Regions from separate parts of the Rhizobium sp. R86522 genome, predicted to be linked through region 1. Evidence: riboswitches for the same ligand, from Rfam matches in the RefSeq annotation. Region 1 holds a riboswitch; the other holds the start of a gene.
What was found. A riboswitch is a leader RNA that binds a small molecule or an ion and turns the genes downstream of it on or off. The one in region 1 is predicted to bind thiamine pyrophosphate.
Positions count from the first base shown of each region.

Region 1 (7,259 bases):
CGGCAATGGCTTCATGATGCCGGATGACTTCCTTGATGATGAAGTTCAGGAACTTCTCGGCGAAATCCGGGTCCAGATTGGCATCCTGAGCCAGACGGCGCAGGCGGGTAATCTGGTATTCCTCGCGCGCCGGATCGGCGGGCGGCAATTCGTGTGTGGCCTTCAGCACGCCGACGGCCTTGGTGCAGCGGAAGCGTTCCGCCAGCATGTGGACCAGCGCCGCATCGATATTGTCGATCGACTGGCGATAGCCGGAAAGCTGTTCCTTGACGGACGGATCAATCATCGGCGCCCTCTCACTTCTTCTTCGGCAGGCCTGGAAGGCCCGGGAAACCGCCACCGCCGAGGCCGGGAAGCTTCGGACCCCCAAGACCCGGCAGGCCACCAGCACCAAGACCGGGCAAGCTGCCAGGCTTCATGCCGGCCGCTTCCGCCTGCTTGGCAAGCGCCTCGAGCTGCTTCGGATCCATCTTCGACAGATCCGGCATGCCCATGCCGCCACCCATGCCGCCGAGGCCCATCTTCGAAGCGAGACCACCCATCATCTGCTTCATCATGCCGCCGCCCTTCTTGCCGCCCATGGCTTTCATCATGTCGGCCATCTGGCGATGCATCTTGAGCAGTTTATTGATGTCGGAGGCATCGGTGCCGGAGCCGGCTGCGATGCGCTTCTTCCGGGAATGTTTCAGAACGTCGGGATTGGCGCGCTCAGCCTTGGTCATCGAGGAGATGATGGCGAGCTGGCGCTTGAAGACCTTGTCATCGAGGCCGGCGGCCGAGATCTTGTCCTTCATGCCGGCCATGCCCGGCATCATGCCCATGATCCCGCCCATGCCGCCCATGGCCTGCATCTGCTTGATCTGCTCGGCGAGGTCGTTGAGGTCGAACTTGCCCTTGGCCATTTTCTCGGCCATGGCGCGGGCTTTGTCCGCGTCGATGTTCTCGGCAGCCTTCTCGACCAGCGAGACGATGTCGCCCATGCCAAGGATGCGGTCGGCGATACGGCGGGGATGGAACTCGTCGAGCTCCGTCATCTTCTCGCCGACACCGATCAGCTTGATCGGCTTGCCGGTGACGGCGCGCATCGAGAGCGCCGCACCGCCGCGGCCATCGCCGTCCATGCGGGTTAGAACGAGGCCGGTGATCCCGACGCGTTCATCAAAATTGCGGGCGAGATTGACGGCGTCCTGACCGGTCAGCGAGTCGGCAACCAGCAGGATTTCATGCGGCTTGGCGCGAGACTTGATCTCGGCCATTTCCATCATCAGCGGCTCGTCGATATGCGTACGGCCGGCGGTGTCGAGGATGACCACGTCATGGCCGCCGAGCTTCGCGGCCTGGACGGCGCGGCTCGCGATATCGGTCGGCGACTGGCCGGCGATAACAGGCAGGGTATCGATGCCGGTCTGCACGCCGAGCTGACGCAGCTGTTCCTGGGCGGCCGGACGACGCGTGTCGAGCGAGGCCATCAGGACCTTCTTCTTGTCACGATCCGTCAGCCGCTTGGCGATCTTGCCCGATGTCGTCGTCTTACCCGAGCCCTGCAGACCGACCATCATGATGACAACGGGAGCTGCGGCATTGAGGTCGATCGACACACCTTCGGTGCCAAGCATCTCGACCAGCTCGTCATGGACGATCTTGACGACCATCTGCCCGGGCTTGATCGACTTCAGGACCGAGGCGCCAACAGCCTTTTCACGAACCTTGTCGGTGAAGGCGCGGACCACCTCGAGAGCAACATCGGCCTCAAGAAGGGCACGACGGACCTCGCGCAGAGCAGCCGAGACATCCGCCTCGGACAGTGCGCCACGGCCGGTCAGTCCATTCAGAATGGAGCCAAGACGGTCCTGGAGGTTCTCAAACATCGGCTCTTCCTTGCATGGTTCGGGGAACCCCAAACCTCGGTCTTCTCCGCGCGGAAAACAAGACGCAAAGCCAAAAAGCACCCGAGGGCGCAACGCGCTGTCGGGTGTTGACCTCCGGGATCTCTTTATACCTGTTCGGGTCCCGGTCGGCGGCTCGGAGTGCTCGTCTCTTCGCAGATTGTGGCGGATAAACAGGAAAACGGTCGGGAAGTCAAGCAAAGCCCCGATTTTTCGGGAGATCCGCTGCATCCAGCAATCTGCGGCAGCGCTATTGCCGTAGAATTGACAAAACCACATATGGGTAAGCCATGAACAGACGCAGCTTTCTCAAATGGTCGGGCTTCGGCCTCGTTGCCGCAACACTCGGAGGTCTCGGCTTGCGCGAGGCACATGCGGGCAACCGCTATTATTCCGGTCCGATCTCCGACCATTTCGACGGCAAGGTGTTCTTCAACCCGGGCGGCGAAGAGCCGCGTGGCTTCTCCGATCTGCTCCGCTGGCAGTTCGGCGGCGGCAAGATCGAGTGGCCAAGACCGGCCCAGGCTGCCGATGTCGTAACGGCGAAGCCGGAATCCCGTGTCGAAGGCAGACGGCTCGTCGTCACCATGGTCGGCCACGCGACGCTTCTCATCCAGACGGCCGGCTTGAACATCCTGACCGACCCGGTCTGGTCGGAACGCGCAAGCCCCGTCTCCTTTGCCGGACCGAAGCGCAACAATCCGCCGGGCGTCACCTTCGACGACTTGCCAAAGATCGACATCGTGATCGTCACCCACAATCACTACGACCATCTCGACACTGCAACGCTGAGGCGCCTCTTCAGACGGGACAATCCGCGCATCGTCACCCCCCTCGGCAACGACACCATCATGCGCGACGACATGCCGGGCATGGTGGCTGATGTCATGGATTGGGGTGACCGGGTCGAGATCGGTAAGGGCGTGGCCATCCATTGCGAGCCCTGCCATCACTGGTCGGCACGCGGTATGGGCGACCGGCGCATGGCGCTCTGGGCTGCCTTCGTCATCGAGACGCCAGGCGGCAAGATCTATTACATCGGCGATACCGGCTATGCCGAAGGAAAGCATTATCGCGAAGTCCGTGAAAAGCATGGCGACATCAGGATCGCCATCATGCCGATCGGGGCCTACGAGCCGCGCTGGTTCATGAAGGCACAGCACCAGAACCCGGAAGAAGCGATCGAAGGCTTTCGCTTGAGCGGCGCGGCCTTCGGCATAGGCCACCATTTCGGCACGTTCCAGCTGACCAATGAAGGCATCGACGATCCGCCGAAGGCACTGGGCGTGGCCATGTCTGCGGCCGGCATTGGCAATGAGCGCTTCAAGGGATTGCGCCCCGGCCAGCAGTTCGAGGTGCCTCGTGCCGGCGCCTGAGGCTCACCTTCCGCGTTGACAGACCGGCCGCTTTTGGCCAGACTTAATGCATTCACCAGGGGTGTCCCGACAAGGGGCTGAGATTTCGCTACGCCAACCGCAAGGGACAAGCAGCGCGGTGACCCGTTGAACCTGATCCAGTTCATACTGGCGTAGGGACGGTGCGAGCGCTGCAAAACGACGATTCGAAAACCCGAATCCCGTGGCGTCTTTCCATCATTCCGGCTGACATGACTGGGTCTCCAACCTGAACACTTGGAGCTCCATGATGAACATTGCCCCGCATTTCGACAGGCCCGACGTCACCACCGGGCCACTCCCTGCCTCAACCAAGATCTTCCTGCCCGGAAATATCCATCCGGACATTCGCGTACCCCTGCGCCAGATCGCGCTGCACCCGACCTCCGGCGAACCGCCGGTCAATGTCTACGATGCATCGGGACCCTATACCGATCCGCAAGCCACTATCGCCATCGATCAAGGCCTCTCGCGGCACCGGACGGCCTGGGTCGAGGCTCGCGGCGATGTCGAGGCCTATGACGGCCGCGCGATCAAGCCCGAAGACAACGGCTTCGTCTCTGCCGACAAGATGACCCCGGTGTTTCCCGTGAAACATCAACCCCTTCGCGCAACGGGCGGCAAGGCCGTCACACAGCTCGCCTATGCCCGCGCCGGCATCATCACGCCGGAAATGGAATTTGTCGCGATCCGAGAAAACCTCGGCCGCAAGGCAGCGAAGGAAGCGCTTGTCCGTGACGGTGAAAGCTTCGGCGCCGCTATCCCGGATCACGTCACGCCGGAATTCGTCCGCCAGGAGATCGCCTCAGGGAGGGCCATCATCCCCGCCAACATCAACCATCCCGAACTCGAACCGATGATCATCGGCCGGAATTTCCTGGTGAAGATCAACGCCAATATCGGCAATTCCGCCGTCACCTCTTCCATGGCCGAGGAAGTCGAGAAGATGGTCTGGGCGATCCGCTGGGGGGCCGATACGGTCATGGATCTCTCGACCGGCCGCAACATTCACAACATCCGCGACTGGATCATCCGCAATTCGCCCGTCCCGATCGGCACCGTGCCGCTCTACCAGGCACTGGAAAAGGTCGGCGGCATTGCCGAGGACCTGACCTGGGAGGTCTATCGCGACACGCTGATCGAGCAGGCCGAACAGGGCGTCGACTATTTCACCATCCATGCCGGCGTGCGGCTGCATTACATCCCGCTCACCGTCAACCGCGTGACCGGCATCGTATCGCGCGGCGGTTCGATCATGGCCAAGTGGTGTCTGCATCATCACAAGGAGAGCTTCCTCTACGAGCATTTCGAGGAAATCTGCGACATCTGCCGCGCTTACGATGTCTCCTTTTCGCTGGGCGATGGCTTGCGTCCGGGCTCGATTGCCGATGCCAATGATGCCGCCCAGTTTGCCGAACTCGAAACGCTGGGTGAGCTGACGCAGATCGCTTGGGGCAAGGATTGCCAGGTGATGATCGAAGGGCCCGGCCATGTTCCGATGCACAAGATCAAGGAAAACATGGACAAGCAGCTGAAGACCTGCGGCGAGGCGCCCTTCTATACGCTGGGACCGCTGACGACGGATATCGCGCCCGGTTACGACCACATCACCTCCGGCATCGGGGCGGCGATGATCGGCTGGTTCGGTACGGCCATGCTCTGCTACGTCACGCCGAAGGAGCATCTGGGTCTGCCCGACCGCAATGACGTGAAAATCGGCGTCATCACCTACAAGATCGCCGCCCATGCCGCCGATCTCGCCAAGGGGCATCCGGCAGCACAGCTGCGCGACGATGCGCTTTCCCGTGCCCGCTTCGAATTCCGTTGGGAAGATCAGTTCAACCTGTCACTCGACCCGGAAACGGCAAGATCCATGCACGACGAGACGCTTCCGAAAGAGGCGCACAAGGTGGCGCATTTCTGCTCGATGTGCGGGCCGAAATTCTGCTCGATGCGCATCTCGCATGACATCCGCGCCGAGGCGCAGAAGGAGGGCCTGACCGCCATGGCGGAGAAATACCGCGCCGGCGGCGATCTCTACATGACAGCGGACGAGATCGAAGCACTCGAAACGGGGGAGCGGTCATGACCGTTCTGGTGAAAGGCGCCGGTGTTGCAGGGCTGGCGACGGCGCTGGAACTGGCACGCAGGGGTATCTCTGTCGAGGTCGTGGAGCGCCGGGCCGATATCGGGCTTGGCGCCTCCCATTGGGCGGGCGGCATGCTCGCCCCCTATTGCGAGCGAGAGGCGGCGGAAGAGATCGTGCTGACATCAGGCCTTTCCGCTGCCGACTGGTGGGACGAGGCCGTGCCCGGTCTCGTCCAGCGCCGGGGCACGCTCGTGCTGGCCAATCCGCGCGATCTTGCCGATCTCAAGCGCTTTGCGGCCCGCACGCGCGGCCATCGCTGGCTGGGCGAGGAAGAGATCGCCGACCTTGAGCCGGATCTGGCTGGGCGTTTCGGCAGCGGCCTGTTCTTTTCAGAGGAGACCCATCTCGATCCCCGCAAAGCCTTGCGGGGTCTTTATCGGGCGGCGCGGCAGCTCGGTGTCTCCTTCCGCTTCGGGGAGGAGGCCGGTGATACGGGAGACTATGCGAGCGTCGTGGATTGCCGGGGACCACAGGCGATCGGTGAGATCGACGGATTGCGCGGTGTGCGCGGCGAGATGCTCTATCTCGAGACGGGTGACGTCACCCTCTCCCGTCCCGTGCGTCTGCTGCATCCCCGCCACCCCCTCTACATAGTACCGCGCGGCAACGGGCTTTTCATGCTGGGCGCGACCATGATTGAGACTGACGATGACGGACCGATCACGGCGCGCTCGATGATGGAGCTGCTGAACACCGCCTATGCGCTGCACCCGGCCTTTGCCGAGGCGCGCATCGTGGAAACCGGCACCGGCATCCGCCCGGCTTTCCCGGACAATGTGCCACGCCTCATCAAAACCTCAGACGGCCTGGCAGTGGCCGGCATGCACCGCCACGGCTTTCTGCTCGCGCCGGCACTGGCGCGTGAGGCGGCGGACAGGCTCACGACCACAAACGCATCTGAGAGAAGGAGGAGCGCATGAAGCTCACCGTCAACGGAGAAGCTCTGGAGCTCGATGCCGGCAACCTCGCCGATCTCCTCGCCAAGCTCGACTACGAGGGCGACTGGCTGGCAACCGCCGTCAATGGCGACCTGGTTCATCGCGAGGAGCGCGCCGCCCATCCCTTGAAGGAGGGCGACCGGATCGAGATCCTTTCGCCCATGCAGGGAGGTTGACATGGCCCTCGAACTCTATGGCAAGACCGTCTCGTCGCGCCTGCTGCTCGGCACCGCGCGCTACCCCTCGCCCGCGATCCTTGCGGAAGCAGTGCGGCGGTCGAAGACCGAGATCGTCACCGTTTCGCTGCGCCGGGAAACCGCAGGCGGCAAGGCGGGCGGGGCCTTCTTCCAGCTGATCCGCGATCTCGGCGTTCGGGTTCTGCCCAACACCGCCGGCTGCCACAGCGCCCGCGAAGCGGTGCTGACGGCGAAGATGGCGCGCGAGGTCTTTGGCACCCACTGGATCAAGCTCGAGGTGATCGGCCATCACGACACACTGCAGCCCGATGTTTTCGAACTGGTGGAAGCGGCAAAGATCCTTGTTGCCGAGGGATTCGAGGTTTTCCCCTACACCACAGACGATCTGGTGGTCGGCGAGAAGCTGCTCACCGCCGGCTGCCGGGTGCTGATGCCCTGGTGCGCGCCGATCGGCAGCGCCATGGGGCCGCAGAATCTGCCGGCACTCAAATCCATGCGGGCGGAATTTCCCGATGTGCCGCTGATCGTCGATGCCGGCATCGGTCGTCCCTCCCATGCGACTGTTGTGATGGAACTCGGCTATGACGCCGTGCTGCTCAACACCGCTGTTGCCTCGGCCGGCGATCCCGCTGATATGGCAGAGGCCTTTGCCAAGGCCATCGAGGCTGGGCATATCGCTCATGAAGCAGGCATGC
Region 1 is NZ_JAXHBX010000001.1:4,003,619-4,010,877, reverse strand. It holds gene SJY08_RS19380 (chorismate mutase) at 1-286, opposite strand, end outside; gene ffh (signal recognition particle protein) at 297-1,868, opposite strand; gene SJY08_RS19370 (MBL fold metallo-hydrolase) at 2,177-3,262, shown strand; TPP riboswitch at 3,310-3,439, shown strand; gene thiC (phosphomethylpyrimidine synthase ThiC) at 3,531-5,369, shown strand; gene thiO (glycine oxidase ThiO) at 5,366-6,349, shown strand; gene thiS (sulfur carrier protein ThiS) at 6,346-6,543, shown strand; gene SJY08_RS19350 (thiazole synthase) at 6,545-7,259, shown strand, end outside.

Region 2 (7,259 bases), 550 kb from region 1:
CTGCCCGGCAGGCCTGCGTGCCATGGTTCTCTCGCCTATATTGCTTCCCAAGCAACGAGCCCGTTCCCCGAGGAGGTCCGCCAATGTCCATTCGCCCTGTCAAGCATGAGAGCCGCGCCACGCCGACCATGGAAGGCGCCGGCGTCAAGCTGCACCGCGTCTTCGGCTTCGGCGATCCCTCGATGACCGACCCCTTCCTGATGATGGACGACTTCCGCAACGACGAGCCGATGGACTACCTCCGCGGGTTCCCTTGGCATCCGCATCGCGGCATCGAGACGATCACCTATGTGCTGGCCGGCACCGTCGAGCATGGCGACAGCCTGGGCAATCAGGGCATGCTAGGCGCGGGCGACCTGCAATGGATGACCGCCGGCAGCGGCATCCTGCATCAGGAAATGCCGAAGGGCGATTTCGCCGGCCGCATGCACGGCTTCCAGCTCTGGGCCAACCTGCCCTCGTCGCTGAAGATGACCAAGCCGCGCTATCAGGACATCAAATCACCTGAGATCCCTGTGGTCATCGATGATGACGGCACGTCGGTTCGCGTCATCTGTGGCGACTTCTGGGGCAAGAGCGGCCCGGTAGACGGCATCGCCGCTGAACCCGTCTATCTCGACATCTCCGTGCCGCCGGGCAAGCGCAAGACCTTCCCGGTCGACACCTATCGCTCGGCATTCGCCTATATTTTTGCAGGCTCCGGCTCGTTCCGGGATGCGTCGAAGCCCTTCGGCGTCAAGGTCGAGAAGGAATACATGGGCGAGGAGCTGAATATCCGCGACCTCTCCGGCAACCGGACGCTTGTCGTTTTCGACACCGGCGACGAGATCACCGTTCAGGCCGGCGAACAGGGCATCCGCTTCCTGCTGGTCACAGGCAAGCCGATCAAGGAGCCGGTCGCCTGGCATGGTCCGATCGTCATGAACACGCGGGAAGAACTTATGCAGGCGATGAAGGAGCTGCAGAACGGAACCTTTATCAAGGCCGATCATTAACCCCACGCAGTCAAGTTCACTTCCACCCGGCGTCTCCAGCGCCGGGTTTTCTTTTTTGTCTGCATACACCGCCTCAGAGATCAAGTCTGTGCAGGCGCCGGCCAGAGCGCGTGGAAATGATGCACCGGCCCATGTCCTGAACCAACGGTCAGCGCATCGGAACGCCGAACAGCCTCCGCCAGCCAGGCCTTGGCAACACGCACGGCCTCCTGTGGCTCCAGCCCCTTTGCCAATTCGGCAGCGAGCGCGCTCGACAGAGAACAGCCAGTGCCATGCGTATTGCGCGTTAGGATCCGTTCCGCCTCGAACCAGGTCACCTGGCCATCCGCAACCAGCACATCCGGGCTTTCCGGACCTGCCAGATGGCCACCCTTGAGCAACACTGCCCGGGGTCCGAGTGCTGTCAGCCTGATGGCCCGGGATTCCATGATGCGGCGGTCGAAAGCCTCGGGATCACCGAGCAGGGCTGCAGCCTCCGGCAGGTTCGGCGTCAGGAGCGTCGCGAGCGGCAACAAGTCCTCCGTCAAGGCCGCGACCGCATCCGGATCAAGCAGCGATGCACCGCCCTTAGCGATCATGACGGGATCGAGAACAACAGGGATGCCGCGATAGGCTTTCAGTGCTTCGGCGACGGCCGAGGCAATGCCAGCATTGGCGATCATGCCGATCTTCACCGCATCGACCCTGACATCGGCAAAGACCATGCGGATCTGCTCGGCGACAAAACCGGGATCGAGCGGCACGACGGCCGAGACGCCCGTCGTGTTCTGCGCCGTCAGAGCCGTGACGACCGCCATTCCGTAGCAACCGCGGGCCGAAAAGGCCTTGAGATCGGCCTGGATGCCCGCCCCACCGGAAGGGTCGGAGCCGGCGATGGTCAGCACGTTGCGGATGATGGATGATCTCATGTCTGCGTCTCCCAAGGCGGCGGAGACGCAGCGGGCACAGCGCGGATATATCTGGCGCGACACCCGAGCGACTCCCTCCGCCAGCATGATCTGGTTCAGGTTCAAAGGGTGCTTCTCAGCCCGGCTTGCGCCAGACGCCCCTGTCTCTCAGGCGCCAGACTATGCCACAGCATCGTTCCTGTCACCTGGGTCTCTCGTCATTCCCATTCAGCGTTTGCAGCGGAGGACCAGAGCCGCTAGGGAGGCCGGGATATCCAACCGACCCGAGGAGATTGCCTTGCATCACGCGCCAGACCGCCTTTTCGACCGCTCCTATGATGGCTTTCTCTTCGACATGGACGGAACGCTGCTCAATTCGATCGCCGCTGCCGAGCGCGTCTGGAGCCTCTGGGCACTGAAGCACGGTCTGGATCTCGAAACCTTCCTGCCGACCATGCATGGCAAGCGCGGGATCGACACCATCCGCGCCCTGAACCTGCCCGGCATCGATGTGGTGAAGGAAGCGCTCGAGGTGGAGCGCGGCGAGATCGAGGATCTCGACGGTATCACGCCGATCCCCGGCGCCATCGACTTTCTGAAAAGCTTGCCCGCCGAACGCTGGGCGATCGTGACCTCGGCTCCATCAGCCCTTGCCCGCGCCCGTATCGGGGCCGCCGGCCTGCCACAGCCGCTGCAGATCGTGACGGCGGAAGACGTGAAGATCGGCAAGCCTGATCCGGCCGGCTACCGGCTCGGTGCAGAGCGGCTCGGTTTCGCTGCATCGCGCTGCCTGGTGTTTGAGGATGTGCTGGCAGGCGTCAGAGCCGGAGAAGCGGCAGGGGCAGATGTCGCCGTGATCACGGCGACGCACGCGCATCCGCTGGAGACGTCCCATCCGACGATTGCGAGTTATGAGAAACTTAGGGTGGAGTTCGACGCGTCCCGGGGACTGAGGATCAAGGCGGCAGAATAAGCCGACCCGGCGGCGACGGGAATTCCGTCACCGCCCTCGACCAAACTCACGCCGCCTTGGCGACGTGATACTCCTTGATGGCGACCATCTTTATCGCGGGGTAACGTTCGGACTCGTAGCGCAGCGAGAACTGGTCCTGCGCCATGAAGACCGGGTCGCCGTCGAGATCCCGGCAGATATCGCCACGGCGCTGGGTCATGAACTTTTCCAGATCGTCCTTATTCTCGGCCGAGATCCAGCGGCAGACGGAGAAGCGCGACATTTCGAAGGACACCGGCAGGCCGTATTCGCCCTGCAGTCGCTCCTTCAGGACGTCGAGCTGCAGTGCACCGACGACGCCGACGATGGCCGGCGAGCCGTCTTCGGGCGAGAAGAGCTGCACGACGCCCTCTTCCGCCATCTGCTGCAGGGCTTCCTTCAGCTTCTTCGCCTTCATCGCATCTTCCAGACGCACACGGCGCAGGATTTCCGGCGAGAAGTTCGGCACGCCCTGGAAGACGAGGTTTTCGCCTTCGGTCAGCGTGTCGCCGATTCGCAGCGTGCCGTGGTTCGGGATGCCGACGACGTCACCGGCATAGGCCGTATCCGCCAGCTGACGCTGCGAGGCGAAGAAGAACTGCGGCGCCGTCAGGCCCATCTGCTTGCCGGTGCGGGCCAGGCGCGCCTTCATGCCGCGCTCGAGCTTGCCGGAGCAGATGCGGGCAAAAGCGATGCGGTCGCGGTGGTTCGGGTCCATGTTGGCCTGGATCTTGAAAACGAAGGCGGTCATCTTGTCTTCGGCGGCATGCACCGTGCGGGTGTCAGCCACCTGGTCGCGCGGCGGGGGCGCATAGGCACCCAGCGCATTAATGAGGTCGCGGACACCGAAGTTGCGCAGTGCCGAGCCGAAGAAGACTGGCGTCATGTGGCCTTCGAGGAAGCTCTGGCGATCGAAGGGCCGGCAGGCTTCGCGGGCAAGTTCGAGCTCGTCGATGAAGGTCTGGCGCTCGTTTTCGGGCAGGTTCTCCGCCACGCTCTGCGGACCGTTGACCTTGAGCGGCTCGACCTGGGCATCGCCGCCCCGATAGGTGTTGTTGGCCAGATTATAGGAGCCGCAGAAGGTCTTGGAACGGCCGACGGGCCAGGTGATCGGTGCCGTGTCCAGCGCCAGCTTCTCTTCGACCTCGTCGAGGATCTCGAAGGGGTCGCGGCTTTCGCGGTCCATCTTGTTGATGAAGGTGATGATCGGAATGTCGCGCATGCGGCAGACCTCGAACAGCTTCAAGGTCCGCGGCTCGATACCCTTGGCGGCGTCGATGACCATGACGGCGGCGTCGACTGCCGTCAGCGTGCGATAGGTGTCGTCGGCGAAGTCTTCGTGGCCAGGCGTATCGAGAATGTTGAAGACATGGCCTTCATATTCGAAGGTCATGACCGAGGTCACGACCGAAATGCCGCGCTCGCGTTCGATCTTCATCCAGTCCGACCGGGTCTGGATGCGATCCTTCTTCGCCTTGACTTCACCGGCAAGCTGAATGGCGCCGCCGAACAACAGCAGCTTTTCGGTCAGCGTCGTCTTACCCGCATCCGGGTGCGCGATAATAGCAAAGGTGCGGCGGCGGGAGACCGCCTCGGCGAGCGTTTCAGCCATATCTCAGGAGTCCTTCTGGTCGGGCGGTTATCTAGCGTTTCGACGGCCAATATGCAATTGAGCGCGACAAACAAAGGAATCTCGCCATGGCTGCCATCCGCACCGACATCCTCGGCCCCGTGCTCAACCTCAAGCGTCTGCCGCATGGGCAAGGGCTTGATCTGCCCGCCTATGAAACGGCAGGAGCGGCGGGAATGGATCTGAGGGCAGCGGTGTCCGATGGAGAGTCGCTGATGCTTGCCCCGGGCGCGCGGGCGCTGGTGCCCACCGGCTTCATCATGGAAATCCCTGAAGGTTTCGAAGCCCAGATCCGCCCACGCTCGGGTCTCGCCTTCAAGAACGGTGTGACATGCCTCAACACACCCGGCACCATCGACAGCGACTATCGCGGCGAGGTGAAGGTGCTGCTGATCAATCTCGGCCAGGAGAATTTCGTCATCACCCGCGGCATGCGCATCGCCCAGATGGTGATCGCACCGGTGACGCAGGTGCGCGTGGCCGAGGTGACCGAGACGAGCGACACGGCGCGTGGTGCCGGCGGGTTCGGATCGACGGGGGTGTAGGAATCCAATGCTGGAAACGCTGACGCTCAGGGAAGGCTATTTCGAAGATCCGAACGCCTTCCGAGCGCTCGCGGACCTGCTGCAGTACGTGTTCGGCATCGATATCGGGCTGCAGAGCCGCTTCGGCGGGCCGGATCCATCTTCGATGCCCTTTGGCTATTTCGACGCCACTGGCCGTTGTGTTGCCAATTTCTCGGTGTTTTCCATGCCGCTTCTCATAAAAGGGCGTGTCGTCAAGGCGGCTGGGTTTCAATCGGGTGCCGTTCGCCCTGCGTTTCGTGGACAAGGGCTCTATCGCGATCTGATGCAGCGCGCCTTTGCCTGGGTCGACAAACAGGGTTTCGAGGCCGGCTTTCTTCTAACCGACAAGCCGGAACTCTATCACGACTATCGTTTTCGAGTTGTGCCGCAATTCTGCTTCTGCGGCGAGGTCACACAAACGGTGCCTGCGGACGCCGAGGCGCGGGAAATCGACTTGGAAAACCAGGACGATGTTACGCTTGTCTTGAGGATCCTCGCCGATCGGGAGCCTGTCGCTCGTCAGCTTTCCGTTGTGCGCCAGTCCGAAATGTTTCTGCTCAATGCCGCCCTCACCCCGGAGATCAGGCTCAGCTACTTACCCGGCTTCGACGCCATCCTTGCCTGGAAGCTCCGTCGCGGCACATTGCAAATGCTCGATATCGTCGCCCGCCAGATACCGTCGATGTCAGAGATCCGCGGCGCATTGAGTGTTCCGCACGACCGCATCGAGGTATTCTTCCCGACCGACCGTCTCGAATGGAGCGGGAGCGCCAGACCGTATGACGGGTCGTGCGCCCTGATGGTCAGCGGGCTTCAGCCATCCGACATCCCGACTCCCAGCATCTTGTCGCCGATGGCTGATTTCTAGTGCGTATCACAGGACCGGCGGCAGACGCCGCTTGAGGGGCGTGGACTTGACCATTGCGGTATTGGTCTGCGCCTTCTCGGTGATCCGGTCGTGGACCCGGTCGAGATCGGCCATGTTGCGGACGGCCACGCGGCACACAAAGCAGTCGTCACCGGTAATCTTGTCACACTCGATGATCTCTGGCGTTTCCAGAATGATCTTCTCGACGATATGCAGCATGCCCGGCAGCGGACGCACGCGCATGATGGCCTGCAACGGATAGCCGAGAGCATCGAGAGACACGTCTGCGGCATAGCCCAAGAGAACGCCACGCTCTTCCAGACGGCGCAGACGCTCGGAACAGGCGGGTGACGAAAGACCGGCGCGTGCTGCCAGTTCTTTCAGCGACAGCCGAGCATCGTGCGCGAGGGCGTCAACGATTTTGCGGTCTGCCGTATCCAACACTTGAGGAAAATTAGGATTCATCGCCGATCTCCTGCGCATAATTCCGCAGATGCGAGACTACACCTAATCTGCGCAAAGGAAATCCCGACTTTCCAGGCATAGACTGCGGAAAACTCGGAGATCGACCATGAACCATGTTACGAAGCGCGGAATCTTAGACATGACCTTTGCGATGGTCATGTCCGGCACGATCGGCTGGTTCGTGCTGCAATCGGGCCAAAGCCCCTACAACGTGGTCTTCTTCCGCTGCCTGATCGGCGCTCCGGTTCTCGCCTTGCTCTGCTTTCACCTGAGGGCCTTTTCCAGTTCCGGCCTCGATGCGAGGCGTATCCTGATCGCGGCCGGTGGCGGTGTGGCGCTGGTGATGAACTGGCTGCTGTTGTTTTCGGCCTATCCGCTGGCCTCGATCTCTGTCACGACGATCGTCTACAATTTTCAGCCCTTCATGCTCGTCGGCCTCGGAGCGCTGTTCCTCGGGGAGCGCGTGGGCGCCGCCAAACTCGGCTGGATGGGCCTGGCCTTCGCCGGAATGCTGGCGATGACACTGAGCGGAACATCCCTCAGCGGTCATGCGGGCCAGGGATATCTCACAGGCATCCTGCTCGCGCTTGCGGCCGCCTTCTGCTATGCGGTGGCCGCCTTTGTTACCCGGCGCCTGCGCAGCACGTCGCCTTATGTCATCGCCCTTATCCAGGTTCTTACCGGTATCGTCATCCTTGCGCCCCTCGCCGATTTCAATGCCCTGCCGAGCTCGCCGCAGAGCTGGGCCATGGTGGCGACCATCGGGGTTGTGCACACCGGGGTGATGTATGCCTTCCTCTATTCGGCGATCCAGAAGCTCCCGGTCGTGCTGACGGGCACGCTCTCCTTCCTCTACC
Region 2 is NZ_JAXHBX010000001.1:3,451,779-3,459,037, forward strand. It holds gene SJY08_RS16690 (pirin family protein) at 84-995, shown strand; gene thiD (bifunctional hydroxymethylpyrimidine kinase/phosphomethylpyrimidine kinase) at 1,076-1,891, opposite strand; TPP riboswitch at 1,959-2,055, opposite strand; gene SJY08_RS16700 (HAD-IA family hydrolase) at 2,181-2,855, shown strand; gene SJY08_RS16705 (peptide chain release factor 3) at 2,902-4,485, opposite strand; gene dut (dUTP diphosphatase) at 4,572-5,048, shown strand; gene SJY08_RS16715 (GNAT family N-acetyltransferase) at 5,014-5,937, shown strand; gene SJY08_RS16720 (Lrp/AsnC family transcriptional regulator) at 5,944-6,402, opposite strand; gene SJY08_RS16725 (DMT family transporter) at 6,509-7,259, shown strand, end outside.
Region 2: it holds a riboswitch for thiamine pyrophosphate, as region 1 does, so the genes downstream of both, thiD (bifunctional hydroxymethylpyrimidine kinase/phosphomethylpyrimidine kinase) here and thiC (phosphomethylpyrimidine synthase ThiC) in region 1, are expected to answer to the same signal.